DNA from 3 places in the Inediibacterium massiliense genome. Region 1 is predicted to be linked to each of the others. Evidence: riboswitches for the same ligand, from Rfam matches in the RefSeq annotation. Region 1 holds a riboswitch; each other region holds the start of a gene.
What was found. Region 1 has a riboswitch for thiamine pyrophosphate ahead of thiD (bifunctional hydroxymethylpyrimidine kinase/phosphomethylpyrimidine kinase). Riboswitches for the same ligand answer to the same signal wherever they lie in the genome.

Region 1 (6,268 bases):
TGAGGATCTACACTAAATCCGAGGGGGATAGTGTTTAGATTCTGAAACTTTTGAAAATTAGTTTCCAATGCCCTCATTTGATCTGTACATACAGGAGTCCAAGCAAGAGGGTGCCAGGAAAGAAGTACTTTTTTCCCTTTATAAGCAGATAAGATGATATTTTGTTTTTTATTATCTTTCACACTAAATTCGGGTGCATCTGTACCAATTTGAATTGGGTTCATTCTAATCTTCCTTTCATTTTGTATTCTGATTTTATTTATATAGAATACCCTAAATAAAAATTTTTATGAAGAAAGGAGTATTGCAAGATGAAGATATATAGCCCATACAGATTTTAAATTTTTATAAGTCAAAAAAAGAATAAATAATAATGTTAAAACATAATCATTGTGGGTATAGATATAAAAGAGTTAAGATCTCAATGAAAAATGATTAGAATGGAGAGTGGGATTATGAAATTTGATAAAGTACAATTAAATTATGGATATAATGAACTAGAACCATATATAGATGCATTAACTGTAGAAACTCATTATGCAAAGCATCTACAAACATATGTGAATAATTTAAATGCCTTACTAAAAGGCTATGATGAAATTACATCAGGTAAAACACTAGAGGATTTATTATCAAATATCGACAGTATTCCTGAGAAGATAAGACAAGGTGTAATCAATCAAGGTGGAGGGGTAGCAAATCATAATTTTTATTTTTCGATTTTATCACCTAAACCTAAAAAAGCACCAGAAGGAAAGCTTTTAGAAGCTATAAATAATAAATTTGGTAGTTTTGAAGCAATGAAAGAAAAGATCAATAATGTATCTATAGCTCATTTTGGTTCAGGTTGGGGATGGCTTGTTCTAGATGAAAATAAAGAGTTAGAAATCATTACAACTAGCAATCAAAATTCACCATTGAGCATAAAGAAAAAGCCATTATTAACTATAGATGTTTGGGAGCATGCTTATTATTTGAAATATAAAAATGTTAGAGCGGATTATGTTAAAAATATATGGAATTTGATAGACTGGTCAAAAATTGAAAATATATATGAGGATTATGCAAAATAAGCATGAGATGATTCAAACAGATAGATTATCAAAATAACTTTATCGTAAAGAACATATGTAAATACTTTCCTCTGTGTAAAAAGAGGAAAGTATTTATTTTTAGGAAAGAATAGATGTAAGTATTAAAAAATTTACACATTTATTTGATTTGTGAAAATTTACAAATTATATTTTATCTGATATAATTCTTATATGTTTGCGGGGGAACTAGTTGTAGTTGAGAAGGTTAAAACCTAACCCTTTGAACCTGTTAGTTAACACTTACGTAGGGAAGCAAATCATTTAGGATACTTGTATATGATTAGAGTGCTTTCCACAGAGGATTGTACTCTATTTTTTTAACCCATAAAATTAAATATTATTATTTGCGGGGGAACTAGTTGTAGTTGAGAAGGTTAAAACCTGACCCTTTGAACCTGTTGGTTAATACTTACGTAGGGAAGCGAATCATTTACAAGATTATTTTGTATTGGATTAAAGGGTGCTTTCCTGTAAAGGAAAAGCACCTTATTTTTTTATAATACATAGGAAATTATAGATTTGTAAATAATCTTATAATTTTTGTTATGCATTTCAAAAGAGTTTAAAAAAGGAGGTAGTTTTATGAAAAAGGTACTGACGATTGCAGGATCAGATTGTAGTGGAGGGGCAGGAATACAAGCAGATTTAAAGACTTTTTCAGCCCATGGGGTATTTGGTATGAGTGTAATTGTTTCAGTGGTAGCGGAGAATACAAGCCGTGTAATTGACATACAGGATGTTACTCCTGATATGATAAAAAAGCAAATGGATGCGGTATTTGAGGATATTGAGGTAGATGCTATAAAAATTGGTATGTTGTCTACGCCTCTTTGTATGAAGGCTGTAGTAGAAAAGCTTCAGGAGTACAAGCCACGCAATGTTGTAATTGATCCTGTGATGTATGCAAAAAATGGTTGCCCTTTAATGAATCCTAATGCTATAGAAACATTGATAGAAGTTGTACTTCCTATGGCAGATTTACTGACTCCAAACATTCCAGAAGCTGAAAAAATATCAAATATTAAGATAAGTAATACAAAGGATATGGAAACAGCGGCAAAGCTTATTTATGATATGGGTTGTAAGAATGTTTTGGTAAAAGGTGGTCATGCCATTGGAGATGCACTAGATGTTTTATATGATGGAAAAGATTTTTATCATTTTGAAACAGAACGTATTGATACAAAAAACACACATGGGACAGGGTGTACTTTTTCTTCAGCCATTGCTTCTAATCTTGCTCTTGGTATGTCAATGTCACAAGCGGTTCAGCAGGCAAAAAAATATATTACAACAGCAATCAAACATTCTCTTGCTATAGGAAAAGGTCATGGACCTACACATCATTTTTATGATTTGTATAAAAATGGTTTACAAACAAAGTAAATAGTAGTTTTTCGGATTTGATTTTAAATAAAAGAAAGGGATGAAATAATCATGAATTATTTAACAAAAGAGTGTATGGACTTGATAGATGATGTAAGAACAAAAACTCCGCTTATACATAATATTACCAATTATGTAACAGTAAATGATTGTGCAAATGCTGTTTTAGCAATGGGAGCATCGCCTATTATGGCAGATGATCTATCAGAGGTAGAGGAAATAGTATCTATTTCTTCAGCACTGGTTATAAATATCGGAACATTAAATCAAAGAACCATAGAATCTATGATTACAGCAGGAAAAAAAGCAAACACACTACAGATACCTGTAGTTGTAGATCCTGTTGGAGCTGGAGCTTCCTCACTTAGAAACAAAGCTACAAGAGAAATTCTTTCACAAGTTAAAATTGATGTACTTCGTGGAAATTTATCAGAGGTATCTTTTGTAGCAGGGTTAAGTGTTTCTACAAAAGGTGTGGATGCAGCTAAGGAGGATCAAAAAAATGATGCAACAGATATTGCAAAAATGGTAGCTGACAAGCTCTCTTGTGTAGTAGGGATTACTGGAGAGGTAGATACTATTTCTGACGGTGTTAGAGTTGCTAAAATAGCAAACGGCAATCAATTGATGACTAAAGTAACAGGGACAGGGTGTATGACCTCTGCCATTGTAGGTAGTTTTTGTGGTGTAACAAAAGATTATTATACCGCTACGGTTGCAGGGATTGCATCAATGGGAATTTCAGGGGATCTTGCATATGAAAAAGCAGGAGCAGTGGGTACAGGTAGTTTCCATATTGGAATCATTGACGCTTTATCCAATATGAATAGGGATTGTTTTGTAGAAAGGGCGAAAATAGATGAAACAAAATATTGATTATACGTTATATCTTGTGACAGATAGAAATTTAATGAGTACACAAAAATTGGAAACTGCCGTAGAACAAGCTATATTAGGGGGATGTACTCTGGTACAATTACGCGAAAAAGATTGTTCATCTCTAGAGTTTTTCGAAACTGCTGTAAAGATCAAAAAAATTACAGATTGTTATGGTATACCACTGATTATTAATGATCGAATTGACATTGCATTGGCAGTAGACGCTGATGGAGTACATATTGGGCAAAGTGATATACCTGCAAAAATTGCAAGAAAATTGATTGGAAATGATAAAGTTATGGGTATATCTGCTTCTACCCTTGAAGAAGCAATAGAAGCACAAAAAAATGGGGCAGATTATCTTGGGATTGGAGCAATGTTTACAACAGGGACAAAGACAGATGCAAAATTTACCCCAATGGAAGAGCTTATGAGAATACGAAAAAGCATTTCTTTACCTATTGTAGCGATTGGAGGAATCAATAAAACTACTATTACTGCATTTAGAGGAACAGGTATTGATGGAGTTGCAGTAGTCTCTGCTATTATTTCTCAGTCTAATATAAAATCAGTAACCCAGGAATTAAAGGATCTATTTACGAAAGAAAACAATAGATAATAAAGAAAGCATATAATTTTTAGTGTAAAGAATTGTGCTTCAAAAAGGTAGGCATTTAATACAAGTGCCTACTATTTTGATTTATAATGAATATGAGCATGTTATATAATACCATATGAGAAAAGATATTTTTAGGAGTGTTGTATATGAATAAGTCACCAATGATAAAAGATTTATATGAATCAGAGGTTCTGATAGAGGAAAAAATGGATGATAGTATTGTGTTTAAGATGAGAAATCATAATGGAGAAGGGACCATGACAAGTTATGAAGTATTTCCGGGGATAAAACTCATTTATAATGACATCCATATGGAACAATGTATTCATAATAAGCGTATGGAAGAGGATACAATGGAAATTAATCATTGTAGAGAAGGAAGATTTGAATGTGAATTTTTAAATGGTACTTATATTTATTTAGAAGAAGGGGATTTAGCTGTGAATATGCTCAGTAATATAACTAAAATTTCACATTTTCCTTTGGCACATTATCATGGAGTTTCTATTGTTATTCATCTTCAGGAAGCGAGTCAATTTATATCTCCTTTACTTAATGAACTGACTATTGATTTGTATGAACTTAGAGATAAACTTTGTTTTGAAAATAGATGTTTTATTATGCGTGCGAAGGACTCTATACAGCATATTTTTAATGAACTTTACTCTGTGCCAAATGAATTAAAATTTGGCTATTTTAAGGTTAAAATAATGGAGTTGTTTCTTTTTTTAATGTCGTTTGATTTAAAAGATCAATGCGAAAAAAGAAGATATTTTCAAAAAAACCAAGTGGATATTATTAAAGAAATGAAAAAATATATGACAGAAAATATGGAAAAGCATTTTACATTAGAAGAATTATCTGAAGGATTTAATATTTCAGTGACTGCTATGCAACAATGTTTTAAAGGAGTTTATGGGACCTCTATCTATGCATATATGCGTTCATATCGAATGAAAGTGGCGGCTAAGATGCTTCGTCATAGTCATGATAGTGTGACAGTTATAGCTTTAAAAGTAGGCTACGAAAATTCTAGTAAATTTTCAGCAGCTTTTAAAGCGGTGATGAATATCACACCTTTAAAATATAGAAAAACTTATCACCTAAATGGAGCAAATCTGTTAAACCAGAGTGGAAAAGAAAAACTTAAATGACTATAATACTGTTTTGTAGGGTGATTGAGAATGATTATAAGTTCCATTTAAAAAGGAGGATTTAAAATGAATGAAAAAAAGGAAAACCCATTAATACGATTATTATCCTTTGCATCACAATGCAAGGGCAAAATGATTGCTTCTGTAATATTTGCAATCATAGGTATTGCAGGTGGTATGGTACCTTATTTTTCTATAGCCCACATAACAGTAGATCTTGTTGAAGATCATTATACGGTGCAAGGTATGACATTTGCAGTTTTTATAGCTTTGATTGGATATACCATAAAAGTCTTATGCAATTTAATATCTACTTCTTTATCTCATGAGTCAGCATATAGTATTATTCAAAATATTCGAACTTCTATAACTAAAAAATTATCGAAGGTTCCTTTAGGATATGTGCTTAATAGACCATCTGGTGAAATGAAAACGATTATAGTAGATACGGTTGAAAAATTAGAGCCACCTCTTGCGCATCTCATTCCTGAAATGACGTCTAATCTTTTGGTACCAATATGTATTTTAGTTTATTTGTTTTATCTTGATTTTAGAATTGCATTGATTGCATTGATTACCATTCCTATGAGTATTATTTTTTACATACCTTTGATGAAAAAATATGCATATTATTATCCTAAAAATGTAGAGACTGGAAATGATATGAATGCTCAAGTGATAGAGTATGTAAATGGAATAGAAGCTATTAAAGCATTTAATCAGTCAGCTGCTTCTTATAAAAAATATTCAGATTCTGTAAAGCATAGCTGTGATGCTATAACAAAATTTTTCATAAAAACCTTATTAGAATATACAGCTGTTATGAATATTATGCCATCTACACTTCTTTTCGTTCTTCCAGCAGGACTATATTTCTATATGAATCAAACTTTGAGTTTAGCTACATTCATTACTTGTATTATCTTATCCTTTGGATTGGGTGGGCCTTTGATTCATGCTATGAAATATACAGATAATATAGCATCTATGGGAACGGTAATTCATGAAGTATGTGAAATACTTGATGCAGAGGAAATGAATCGTCCAATAGAATACAAAAAATTAATAGATTATAAGATCAAATTTAAAGGTGTTACTTTTGGATATAATGATACAGAAATTCTTCATAAAGTATC
Region 2 (6,268 bases), on a different contig from region 1:
CAGATACTAAATCTGATTGTCCTATATATGGATCTTTTAAGCCCAAGTCTTTAATTACAATCATTTTTCCTTTTCCAACAGCTCTTCCTACATCTAGTTTTTTGTCCTCTCTTAATGGAAGCTCTACATTAGGATTTGAAACATATCCTTTTACATTTCCTTTTGAATCAGAAACTGCTAAGATTTGTTTTAAAGGTCCATCCCCTTTAATTTGTATAGATAATTTATTTTTATCTCCTTTTAGCATAAGCCCCATCATTACTGTTCCTGTAAGAGTTCTTCCTAAAGCAGCCGTAGCAACAGGAGTTGTATGATGAATCTTTCTTGCTTCTTCTACTAAATTTGTTGTAATCCCTAAAAAAACTCTTATACTTTTATTGGCAGCTACTCCTCGAAGTATATAATTTTTCATTATCTCCATCCTTTTCATCTATAGTAATAAAAGCCCTGATTTATCCAATCAGGGCTATTGAGGGCTACACGTTTTCTGAAGCTTTTTATTATCCTCTTACAACGTTTGTAGCTTGAGGTCCTTTTTCTCCTTGAATTACTTCAAATTCAACAGCTTGACCTTCTTCTAAAGTTTTGTAACCTTCCATGTTGATTGCAGAGAAATGTACGAAAACATCTTCTCCATTTTCTCTTGAAATAAATCCATAACCTTTTTCTCCATTAAACCATTTTACTGTACCTTTTTCCATTCAAACAATCCTCCTAACCAATATCATACGTAGCAAATCATTGCTACACCTAGAGTTTATCACAGGTCATTTTCAGTGTCAATGCAAATTAGCTATAAGTTTATAGTGTCAAATTTATTTTTGGCAAACAAAATAAACTCTTTCACTTGTTTTTTTAGGAGATAAAAAAGTAAAAGCATCAAAAGATTCAATTTTTTTAAATCCTACTTGTTTTAATATATTTATGATTTCTTTTTCTTTATATGCCCTTTGTATATGATCTTCTTCATACTTTTTATAAAAGTCACCCTCTTTTATAAAAAGAGTCAAATCTAAATTACATATACTATTTTTCTCATCAAAATAGTTTTCCCATATATAAGAAACTTCTTCTAAATTTTCTGCATAAGTATGATTTCCTAATACTTGTGATAATTTATAATAACTACTAATATCAAAAATAAAGCATCCATTTTCCTTTAAATGATCATATACTCCTTGAAATACTTTGAGTAAATCTTCCTCACCAATGATATAGTTTACACCATCACAAATACATAAAATAGTATCCAAATGAGTAGGCAATAAAAGATCTGTTATATCTTGATTGAGATAAACTACATCTAAATCCATATCTTGAGCCTTTTGAGATGCTACATAAAGCATATCTTCTGCTATATCTACTCCAATCATATTATATCCTCTTTTTGCAAGTCTATTCGTAATATTCCCTGTCCCACAAGCTAATTCTGCTATATTTTGAGGATTTATATCATACCTTTTAAAAATATCTTCAATATACACGATCCACTCATCATAGTCTACATCTTCCATCAATTGATCATATACATAAGCAAAAGCACTATAGCTTTTCATTCCATCTCTCCCCTATCTTATATTTTCACTTGTTTATTATAATATATTTCCAAACAAAAAGAGATAGATTTTCTATCCCTCTGTATTTTTCTTATTCAATTGTTTTTTTCTTACCGTAATAAGTCCTCCAATTCTTCCTGTTTCCTTCGCAGTAAGTCCTCCCCATCCTAAGTTTTCTACCTTTTCTAATAATCCAAGCTCTTGAGCAATTTCATATTTCCATTTGTCTTCGATGGTTTCTATTTTATTCTTTTTATTTTTTACACTGTTTTTCTTAGACATTCATACCCCTCCCCTATATTTTTTATTATGGCCAAGGGGTACCCTTTTTATACTTATTTTACTGTTTTGTTAAATGATATTTTAAAGATTTATATAAAATACTAATGATAAAAATGGATATGATCAATTCTGGTACCAAATAGCTTGCATTGTACTTCATAGAATAAGCCCATGGATTTTCACCTGCTGGCGCATACGCTTTAAAAACAATTGCTCCAGATATAACATGAGAAATAAATCTTCCTATAGTAGCTATGCATATACTAATATTCACTCTTTTCAAATCTTTGTTCAAAAGTCCTGCAAGTCCTAAAACGCCAAAAGCAGTTATATAATCAAAAACTATAGATAAAATATGTAGTGACCATGATTTTCCTAATAAAAATTGTAAAATACCATATACAACTCCTGCTAAAATCCCAGGCCCGCATCCCCATCTTATGGAATATATAAAGATAGGTACCATACTTCCTGCTGTAATAGATCCTCCATAAGGCCCTTCAAATATCTTAATATAGCTTAAAATTTGTGCTAATGCAATCATAATCCCTGCTTCTACAATCATTTTTGTAGTAAATTTTTTCATTTTCATCACCCCCTTCAAAAATATTCATTACAAAATATAAAACTGCATTCTGAAAAGAATGCAGCTCATTTTCTTACTTATGTTCCTACGCTGGCATTATCCAGATCAGGTTATGGGTCGAAACAAATAAGTTTCCTCTCAGCCATTTTTTTAGCTCCCCGTTTATATTATCTTTTATAATTATAATGTATAAAATATAGTGGGTCAAATTTCAAAAGTAACTACTCCAATGAGTCCTGGTCCTGTATGGACTCCTAAAACTGGACTAATCTGAGAAAATAATATTTCATTAATATTTCCTATCTCCTTTATCCTCTCTAAAAGTTTCTTAGCTTCTTCCTCAGCATCTCCATGCATAATAGCAATATCTATTCTTTTATTTTTTATCTTTTCTTTTACAATAGAATAAATATCCTCTATTGATTTTTTTCGTCCTCTTACTTTTTTATAGGTATAATATTTTCCTTCCTCATCTATAGAAATAATAGGTTTGATTCCTAAAATTTCTCCTACTGTTCCTTCTACTAAACCAATTCTGCCACCTTTACGCAAATATTCTAAAGTTTTTAATACATAAAAAAGATCTGATTTATGAAGTATTTTTTTCGTTTTTTCTATAATTTGTTCAAAATTAGAATTTTTATAAGCTTCCTTAGCTGCTTCTAAAACTAAAAATCCAAGTCCCATAGATAAAGTTTTAGAATCCATTAATTCTATGGTCAATTTTTTAAATTCATTCGCTACATTTTTAACCATATTGTATGTACCACTTAAACCACTTGAAATAAATATACCTAGCACATGAGTATACTCTTCATCTTGTAATTTCTGAAACAAGTTTTTCGCATCCTCTGGAGAAGGCAAAGAAGTCTTTGGAGTCTCTATTTCTAAACTTTCATAAACTTCTTGTGGAGAAATTTCTACTCGATCTCTAAATTCTTTTTTTGAATAAATCACACGAAGAGGAAGTACCTCAATATTATATTTTTCAATCCACTCTTGTGGTAAGTCACAAGAAGAATCGGTAATTATGGCTATCTTTTCCATATACACTCTCCTAACTATAGTTAAAGCATCATATGCTTAATTTGTAAATAACCCATATATATAAATATAATAACTGTTAACCCAATAGGTGTAAATACAATTTTAGACATTGTATTGGTTTTTTCTTTATTTTCAATAAAATAACATTCTTTTTTATTCTTTTTCATATCTTTTATGATTTTTTTATATAATGAATATCCTAAGGTAGCTGTAAAAACAGATACGATTCCAAAAAAGACAGTAATAATCAGAATTTGAAAAGTTTCTAAATGTGCTGCACTCTCAACCATTGGTTGTGATCTTTGACTATACTTATGAATCATATATCCTAACGTTACAGCTAATCCATTATTCGTCATATGTCCAATGATTCCTGCAAATAAAGAATTGGTTTGATGCACCAAGTATCCAAATATAATTCCTAATATAATAGGTCCTAAAAAATTTTGAAGATTAAAATGAAACACCCCAAACAATAGAGCAGATATCCATATAGCCTTTTTTTCTCCTATTGTTTCATATGTTTTTAGTAATAATCCCCTAAAAAAAACTTCTTCACAAATTCCAGCAGATATAGAAATAATAAATAAAAGCACAAAGTATTCAGAAAAATTAGTAGCAGTTGGAATAGATTGCGGTCTTATATTTACAAAAATACTTAAAAACATCATAAAAACCAAATTGAAAAAAAGAGCTACAGGATACATGCAAATGGTTATAAAAAAAATCATGATTCCATGTTTTAAAGATAAAGAATTTAATCTTAATACTCTTTTGAAAGAATCTTTTTTTATTTTTATGTATAAAAGCGGTGGTAATAAAACAAGCACATATTCCGTAATCAATAACCCTATTTTTAAATTTTCATGTTGAACATAATAGCCTACAGTTAAAAGAAAAATAGCTGTAATCAAATACAATATATTGACTCCTAAAACTTCTACTTTTCCGCTATTTTCCAAATACTTCACTCCTTATTTTTATATTTTTTGCTCTTCTATAAATATTAATAAATTTTTATAGATTTGAATGCCTGTTAAAAGTATTTCTTCATTAAAAGAGAATTTACAATGATGAAGAGGATATATATGTCCTTGATCTTTATTATTAACTCCTAAAAAGAAAAAAAGTCCTTGTACTTTCTTTTGATAATAAGAAAAATCTTCTGCAATCATTTGAGGACTTACCAATTTCATATTTTCATCTCCAACAGCTTTTTGAAGAGCTTTAACCATTTCTTTATCATTTACTACAGCTGGATACATATCTCTAAATATTAATTCTATAGAACAATCATACATTTTCTCTATTCCTTTGCTGATTTCCTTCATTCTTTTTTTTATTTTTTCATATACTTCTTCTTCAAAGGCTCTAATAGTTCCTTCTAAATAAGTTTTTTCTGCAATAATATTTCTTCTTTCTCCTCCCCACATTTTTCCAATTGTAAGAACAGCTCCCTCTATAGGATTAATATTTCTGCTAATAATCGTTTGAAAGGAAGATATTATATTGGAAGCAATGACAATACTATCTATTGCATTTTGAGGAATCGCGCCATGTCCTCCACATCCTGAAATAACCATATCAAATTCTCCAGTTTGTGCCATCATCGGACCTACTCTACATCCTATTTTACCTTCCTCTACTTGAGGATATACGTGAAGTCCTATGATTTTATGAATATGAAATCTTTCTATGATTCCCTCTGCTATCATAGGAAGTGCCCCTCCAGGTCCTTCCTCAGCAGGTTGAAATAAAAATACTACAGAATAAGGTAATTCTTTTCCTCCCATAGATAAATATTTTGCAAAGCCTAATAAAATAGTCATATGTGCATCATGCCCACAAGCATGCATCATCCCTTCATTTTGAGATGCATAAGAAAAATTTGTTTCTTCTTGAATAGTTAGTGCATCCATATCTGCGCGAAAAGCAATAGATTTTTCTTCTTTCCCTTTTATAACCCCAATAATTCCTGTCTTGGCTATATTTTTATATACCTCTATACCATATTCTTCAAGCTTTTGAATAATAAACTGACTTGTTTTATGTTCACAAAATCCCACCTCTGGAATTTTATGCAGTTCTCTTCTTATTTGAATGATTTCTTCTCTCATGTTTAGTATTTTTTCTTCTATAGGAATCATTTTTTACACCTCTTATTATTTTATGTATTATAAAATATTTTATCTCGTTTCTTATTATTAGAAAAGTATAAAAATTTAATTAAAACCATATCCATTTTTGTGAATATGCATTACAATGTATATAATAAACTTTTCAACAAACCATTTACAAATATTTTATCATATTATATGATAAAATATAATCATACTATGATAAATATATTATAATAATATGATCATAAATTGATCATCCAATGATACAGGGGGCAGCTACATTGATTACAGAAGCACGAAGAAAAAAAATAACAGAACTTGTTGAAAAAGAAGGAGTTGTCAATCTTCAACAACTAACAGATACTTTTAATGTATCTATCTATACCATAAGACGCGATTTAACAGCTCTAGAAAAAGAAGGGTTTCTTAAAAAAGCTCATGGTGGAGCTATACGTATTGAAAAATCTAAATGGATTTCATCTATAGAAGAAGGTAAATTTGAAGCTTTAGAAGAGAAACAAAAAATTGCAAAACTAGCAGCAACCCTTATTGAAGATGGAGATACCATTATGCTTATGGGCAGCATAATCAGTCTTTTAATGATCCCCTTTATTCAAAACAAAAACATTACTATTGTAACCAATTCATTAGATATTGCAAAAGAATTGTGTCAAATT
Region 3 (6,268 bases), on a different contig from region 1:
TCCAGGAGCAAATTTTAAATTAAAAAAAGAAGATATAGATAGAAATATACAAATTATCAAAGAGTCAGATTTTTTAGTTCTTCAATTAGAAGTTCCAATAGATACAGTTAAGCATTCATTAAAGCGTGCTAAAGACTTAGGGGTATATACAATCTTAAATCCTGCACCTGCACAAAAACTAGATAAAAGTATTATTGAAAATGTAGATCTTTTAATTCCTAATGAAACAGAGCTTGAAATATTAAGCGGAATAGAAATAAATAACGAAGAAGATGTAATTAAAGCTTCAAAGAGCTTGATAGAAAAGGGAGTAGAATCTTTGATTGTTACATTAGGAGAAAAAGGGTCTATGTATATAGATGAAAAAGGATTTAAAAAATTTAAAGCCCATAAAGTAAAAGCAGTAGATACTACAGCAGCAGGAGATAGTTTCATAGGAGGAGTATGTGTTTCCTTATCAGAAGGAAAGACTATAGAAGAAGCAATAGGATACGGATCAAAGGTAGGAGCTTTAACTGTAACAAAAAAAGGAGCACAAAGCTCTCTTCCTTATAAAGAAGAAATAGAAGCACTCAAGGAGGCATAAAAATGAAAAAGACAACTTTAATTCATAGTGAAATTTCTTATATGATTTCTCAAATGGGACATACAGACAAACTAACTATTGCTGATAGTGGACTGCCTATTCCTAATGAAGTAAAAAGAATAGATCTAGCACTTAGAAAAGGAATACCTAGCTTTATGGATACTCTAGATACGATTTTAGAGGAATTAAAAGTGGAGGAAGTAATTGTTGCAAAGGAAATGGAGACAGCAAGTCCTATTCTTTATGAAAAATTTATGAGAAAAATTTACGAAGTAGAAGAAAATGAAAATACAAAAATAAAAATTACAAAAGTAGATCATGAGACTTTTAAGGATATGACAAAAGAATCAAAAGGAATTGTGAGAACAGGAGAACATACTCCATATGCAAATGTAATCTTAAAATCAGGTGTTGTATTTTAAGGAGAGATGGGAATGAATAAACCTATATTTGAAATGAAGGGGATTATAAAAGAATTCCCAGGGGTAAAAGCTTTAGATGGTGTAGATCTTAAAATTCATCAAGGAAGAGTAATGGCTCTACTTGGAGAAAATGGGGCAGGAAAATCTACTCTTATGAAAATATTAAGTGGTGTGTACACAAAAGATCAAGGTCAACTTATTTATAATGGAGAAGAAATTCATTTAAAAGGCCCAAAAGATGCCCAAGATCTTGGAATCAGTATTATTCATCAGGAATTGAATTTAATTCCTCATTTAACTATTGGAGAGAATATATTTTTAGGAAGAGAACCTGTAAACTCATTTAAAAAAATAGACTGGAAAAAGCTTTATCAAGATAGTGAAAAATTGTTAAAAAAACTCAAAGTAGATAAAGATCCTAGACAAAAGGTTTCTCAGCTAAGTGTTGGTCAGCAGCAAATGGTTGAAATTGCAAAGGCTATTTCTTTAAATACAAAAATTATTATTATGGATGAACCGACAGATGCTCTAACAAAAAAAGAAACAGAAAGTTTATTTGAAGTAATTGATGAATTAAAAAAAGATGAAAAAGGAATTGTTTATATATCTCATAGACTTGAGGAAATTTTTAGGATGTGTGATGATGTGACGGTTTTAAGAGATGGAAAGTTTATTGGGGAAGATGAAGTGAAAAATTTAGAAGAAAATCAATTAATAGAAATGATGGTAGGCAGAAAGCTTACAGAGCAATTTCCTAGAATTCCTGCACAAAAAGGAGAAATGTCCTTAGAAGTAAAGAATCTGTCTAATGAATATATAAAAGGTATTGATTTTACATTAAGAAAAGGAGAAATTCTTGGAATTTCAGGACTTATGGGCTCTGGAAGAACAGAGCTTGCAAAGACTTTATATGGAGCGATTCAAAAAAGTTCAGGAGAAATCTATATAGAAGGAAAAAAAGTAGAAATAAAATCCCCTCAACAAGCTTTACAAAAAGGAATTGCTTATGTATCAGAGGATCGAAAAGGAGATGGATTAATTTTAGGACTTTCTGTAAAAGAAAATATGACTATATGTTCTTTGAAAAAATTTGAGGAGTTTTTATTAAAAATTAGTCCTAAAAAAGAAAAAGAAGCTGTAAAAAAATATATTGATCACATGAATATAAAAACTCCTAGTGAAAATCAAAGAATTAAAAATTTAAGTGGAGGAAATCAGCAAAAAGTTTCTATTGCAAAAGGACTGATGACAAAACCTAAAATTTTAATATTAGATGAACCTACTAGAGGAGTGGACGTAGGAGCAAAAAAAGAAATATATGATTTAATTAATGAATTTAAAAAAGAGGGTATGAGCATTATTATGATTTCTTCAGAGATGCCAGAGGTATTAGGCATGAGTGATCGTATTTTAGTTATGTATCAAGGAACAATTAGTGGAGAATTTTCTATAGAAGATGCTTCCCAAGAAAAAATTATGAAATGTGCTGTAGGTATAAAGGAGGCTTAAACAAAGTATGAATAAAAAATTACTCATGAAATTTAAATCTATTATAGGACTCATTGTTTTTTCCCTCATTGTTTCTTTACTGAGTCCTAGATTTTTGACATTACCCAATATACTCAATGTATTAAGACAAACTTCAATTAATTCTATTATTGCAGCAGGTATGACTTTTGTTATTTTAACAGGAGGAATAGACTTATCTGTAGGTTCTATTTTAGCTTTTTCTGGTGCTGTATCTGCATATCTTATTTCATCAGGAGTCCATGTGTTTTTATCTGTAGCCATCGCTTTAGTGATTGGTGTGTTAGCAGGATGTTTTAGTGGAATGATTATTAGTAAGGGAAAAGTTCAGCCCTTTATTGCAACTTTAGTTACAATGACTGTTTTAAGAGGAGCAACTTTAGTTTTTTCTGATGGAAAGCCTATTACATTAGCAGGAGATCAGACCTCTGAGTTGTTTTCAAATATTGGAGGAGGATATTTCTTAAAAATTCCTATTCCAGTTTATTTAATGGTTTTAGTGTTTATCTTATCCTATTATATTTTAACTCAAACAAGAATAGGAAGATATATTTATGCTTTAGGTGGAAATGAAGAAGCATCCAAGCTTTCAGGACTTAGAGTGTCTAATATTAAACTTTCTGTATATGCCATCAGTGGATTTTTAGCAGCTTTAGCAGGAATTATTACTACATCAAGAATTTCTTCAGCAGATCCTAATGCAGGGATTGGATACGAATTAGATGCCATTGCAGCTGTTGTATTAGGAGGAACAAGTCTTGCAGGAGGAGCAGGAAGTGTATTAGGAACCATCATAGGAGCTTTAATTATAGGGATTTTAAACAACGCTTTAAATTTACTCAATGTTTCTTCGTATTATCAAATGATTGCAAAGGGAGCAGTTATATTAATTGCAGTATTATCTGATCGAAAAGAAAAATAAATAGTTTATTTTTCTTGAAAAGGGATAAAATAACATTGTCATGATGGGTTTGTTTTTTAAAATCCATATATATAAATTATAAAGGAATGGGGGAATTAAAAATGAAAAAGGTAGTATCTATTTTCATGGTAGCCATTTTGGCTATGGGATTATTAGCAGGTTGTACAGGGAAGCAAGCAGAGCCTCAGAAAGAAGAAGCTAAAAAAATAGGATTGATTATTTCCACTTTAAACAATCCATTTTTTGTAACATTAAAAGAGGGTGCTGAGGCAAAAGCCAAAGAATTAGGGTATGAGTTAATTGTATTAGATTCGCAAGATAAGTCAGAGAAGGAACTTTCTAATATGGAAGATATGGTAACAAGAGGCGTTTCAGCTATTATGATCAATCCAACAAACTCTGATACAGTAGGAAATGCCATTAAGATTTCAAATGATGCAAATATTCCAGTACTTACTCTAGATAGAGGAGCAAAAAGCGGAGAGGTAGTATCTCATATTGCTTCTGATAATGTAGCAGGTGGAAAAATGGCAGGAGAATACATTGTAGAAAAACTTGGAGAAAAAGGAAAATTAGTAGAGTTAGAGGGAATTCCAGGAGCTTCTGCTACAGTAGATAGAGGAGCAGGATTTAATGAAGCGATCAAAGGAAAAGAATTAACAGTAGTAGCAAAACAAACTGCAAACTTTAATAGAACAGAAGGTTTGACAGTGATGGAAAATATCTTACAAGCACAACCAGAAATCAATGCTGTTTTTGCTCATAATGATGAAATGGCTTTAGGTGCATTAAAAGCTATCGAAGGAACCAAAAGAGACATTATGGTTGTTGGTTTTGATGCTACAGAGGATGCAGTTACATCTGTAAAAGAAGGAAAACTTGCTGCAACTGTTGCACAGCAACCAGATAAAATAGGATCTTTAGGAATAGAAACAGCAGATAAAATAATCAAAGGGGAAAAAGTAGATGACTTTATTCCTGTTGATTTAAAATTAATAACAGAATAATAAGACTTTACAAAAAACAAAAATAAGAATACAATGAAAGCAACAAGATAGTTTTGCTAGGGGGGCCTTTTGGCTGAGAAGGATTTTTCCTGACCCTTATTACCTGATGCAGGTCATACTGACGTAGGGAAGCAACGAGAGATCAAGCTTACCTTCGGGTAAGCTTTTTTTGTAAGTAAAGCCATAAAATGAATAAACTGGGGAGCTCATAAATGGGCTGAGAAAGAGATGTGATCTCTGACCCGTATAACCTGATTTGGATAATGCCAACGTAGGGAATCTTTCTGCATGCAAAGTGGGAGTTCTCTGAGAATTCCCACTTTTTTGTATAATTTATAAAATTTCAATGAAGGGAGGGGAAAAGATGATTGTAAATGGAAAGATGATGAATATTCCACAAATGCATATAGAAGAATTTTTGAAACATTTAAATTTAGAAAAAGACAAAATAGTCATAGAAGTCAATGAAAAAATTATTGTAAAGGAAGAGTATAAAGAACATATTCTTAATGAAGAAGACAAGATAGAAATTGTAAGTTTTGTAGGAGAAGGTTGATATGAACATATTTGTGAATGAAAAAAGCTAGAAGTAAAGAGTGATGCAACTGTATTTCATGTGAAAAATTTTTATAAAAACGATGCAGATATTATGATACGAAATGGATTTCCAATCAAGGAAGATCAAAAATCAAAAGAAGGAGACCACATTATTCTTATAAGGAGAGCAGAACTTAGAGAAAACCTAATTCCTCTTGGAGTTACAAAAGTTTCTGCAGGAGTTACTACAGAGGTGGGGGGACATAGTGCAGAAGATAAGGGAGATGGACAGTTTGACATATCAGATACAAGAAGTGTAGAAGAAATGAAAAAAGCCATATTAGAAAAAGGATATCAGCCTATATTAAAAGACTGGATGATTATATAAAGGAGATGAAAGTATGTATACAACTCAAATGGATGCTGCTAAACGAGGGATTATTACTAAAGAAATGGAAATTGTATCAAAAAAGGAGAATATAGAAGTAGATATTTTAAGAAAACTTATTGCAGAGGGAAAAGTAATTATTCCTGCCAATAAAAATCACAAATCATTAGATCCTGAAGGAGTAGGAGAGGGACTTAAAACGAAGATCAATGTAAATTTAGGTATTTCTAAAGATTGTTGTGATATAGAAAAAGAACTTGAAAAAGTAAAGGTAGCTTTAGATATGAAAGCAGAGGCTATTATGGATTTGAGTTCTTATGGTAAAACAGAAGAATTTAGAAGAAAATTAATTAAAAGATCAAGTGCTATGATAGGGACTGTCCCTATATATGATGCGGTAGGCTTTTATGATAAGGAATTAAAAGATATTACTGCAAAAGAATTTTTAGATGTAGTAAGAAAACATGCAAAGGATGGAGTAGATTTTGTAACCATTCATGCAGGGCTGAATAAAAATACCGCAGAAACTTTCAAAAGAAATAAAAGACTTACGAACATTGTATCTAGAGGTGGATCATTGCTTTATGCATGGATGGAGCTAAATAATCAAGAAAATCCATTTTATGAATATTATGATGAGCTATTAGATATTTGTGGGGAATATGATGTAGCATTAAGTTTAGGAGATGCATGTCGACCAGGAAGTATTAATGACTCTACGGATGCAAGTCAAATACATGAATTAATGGTCTTAGGAGAACTTACCTTAAGAGCATGGGAAAAAAATGTTCAAGTAATGATTGAAGGACCAGGACATATGGCAATTAACGAAATTCAGGCTAATGTATTATTAGAAAAGAAGCTTTGCCATGGGGCTCC

Region 2: another riboswitch for thiamine pyrophosphate. It lies ahead of thiT (energy-coupled thiamine transporter ThiT); the one in region 1 lies ahead of thiD (bifunctional hydroxymethylpyrimidine kinase/phosphomethylpyrimidine kinase).
Region 3: another riboswitch for thiamine pyrophosphate. It lies ahead of thiS (sulfur carrier protein ThiS); the one in region 1 lies ahead of thiD (bifunctional hydroxymethylpyrimidine kinase/phosphomethylpyrimidine kinase).

The regions. Positions count from the first base shown of each region.
Region 1 covers NZ_LN876587.1:208,168-214,435, forward strand. The annotation lists gene BN2409_RS09545 (redoxin domain-containing protein) at 1-224, opposite strand, end outside; gene BN2409_RS09550 (superoxide dismutase) at 456-1,073, shown strand; TPP riboswitch at 1,264-1,363, shown strand; TPP riboswitch at 1,433-1,532, shown strand; gene thiD (bifunctional hydroxymethylpyrimidine kinase/phosphomethylpyrimidine kinase) at 1,677-2,480, shown strand; gene thiM (hydroxyethylthiazole kinase) at 2,532-3,356, shown strand; gene thiE (thiamine phosphate synthase) at 3,340-3,978, shown strand; gene BN2409_RS09570 (helix-turn-helix domain-containing protein) at 4,125-5,132, shown strand; gene BN2409_RS09575 (ABC transporter ATP-binding protein) at 5,199-6,268, shown strand, end outside.
Region 2 covers NZ_LN876586.1:933,521-939,788, reverse strand. The annotation lists gene hslO (Hsp33 family molecular chaperone HslO) at 1-412, opposite strand, end outside; gene BN2409_RS08235 (cold-shock protein) at 501-701, opposite strand; gene BN2409_RS08230 (class I SAM-dependent DNA methyltransferase) at 816-1,556, opposite strand; gene BN2409_RS08225 (alpha/beta-type small acid-soluble spore protein) at 1,629-1,838, opposite strand; gene thiT (energy-coupled thiamine transporter ThiT) at 1,897-2,424, opposite strand; TPP riboswitch at 2,490-2,595, opposite strand; gene BN2409_RS08215 (DegV family protein) at 2,629-3,471, opposite strand; gene BN2409_RS08210 (type II CAAX endopeptidase family protein) at 3,492-4,433, opposite strand; gene BN2409_RS08205 (M20 metallopeptidase family protein) at 4,452-5,618, opposite strand; gene BN2409_RS08200 (DeoR/GlpR family DNA-binding transcription regulator) at 5,873-6,268, shown strand, end outside.
Region 3 covers NZ_LN876586.1:145,525-151,792, forward strand. The annotation lists gene rbsK (ribokinase) at 1-586, shown strand, start outside; gene rbsD (D-ribose pyranase) at 589-1,008, shown strand; gene rbsA (ribose ABC transporter ATP-binding protein RbsA) at 1,021-2,517, shown strand; gene rbsC (ribose ABC transporter permease) at 2,525-3,457, shown strand; gene rbsB (ribose ABC transporter substrate-binding protein RbsB) at 3,559-4,464, shown strand; TPP riboswitch at 4,513-4,611, shown strand; TPP riboswitch at 4,653-4,759, shown strand; gene thiS (sulfur carrier protein ThiS) at 4,829-5,020, shown strand; partial or broken gene BN2409_RS17785 (ThiS-like ubiquitin domain-containing protein) at 5,054-5,389, shown strand; gene thiC (phosphomethylpyrimidine synthase ThiC) at 5,403-6,268, shown strand, end outside.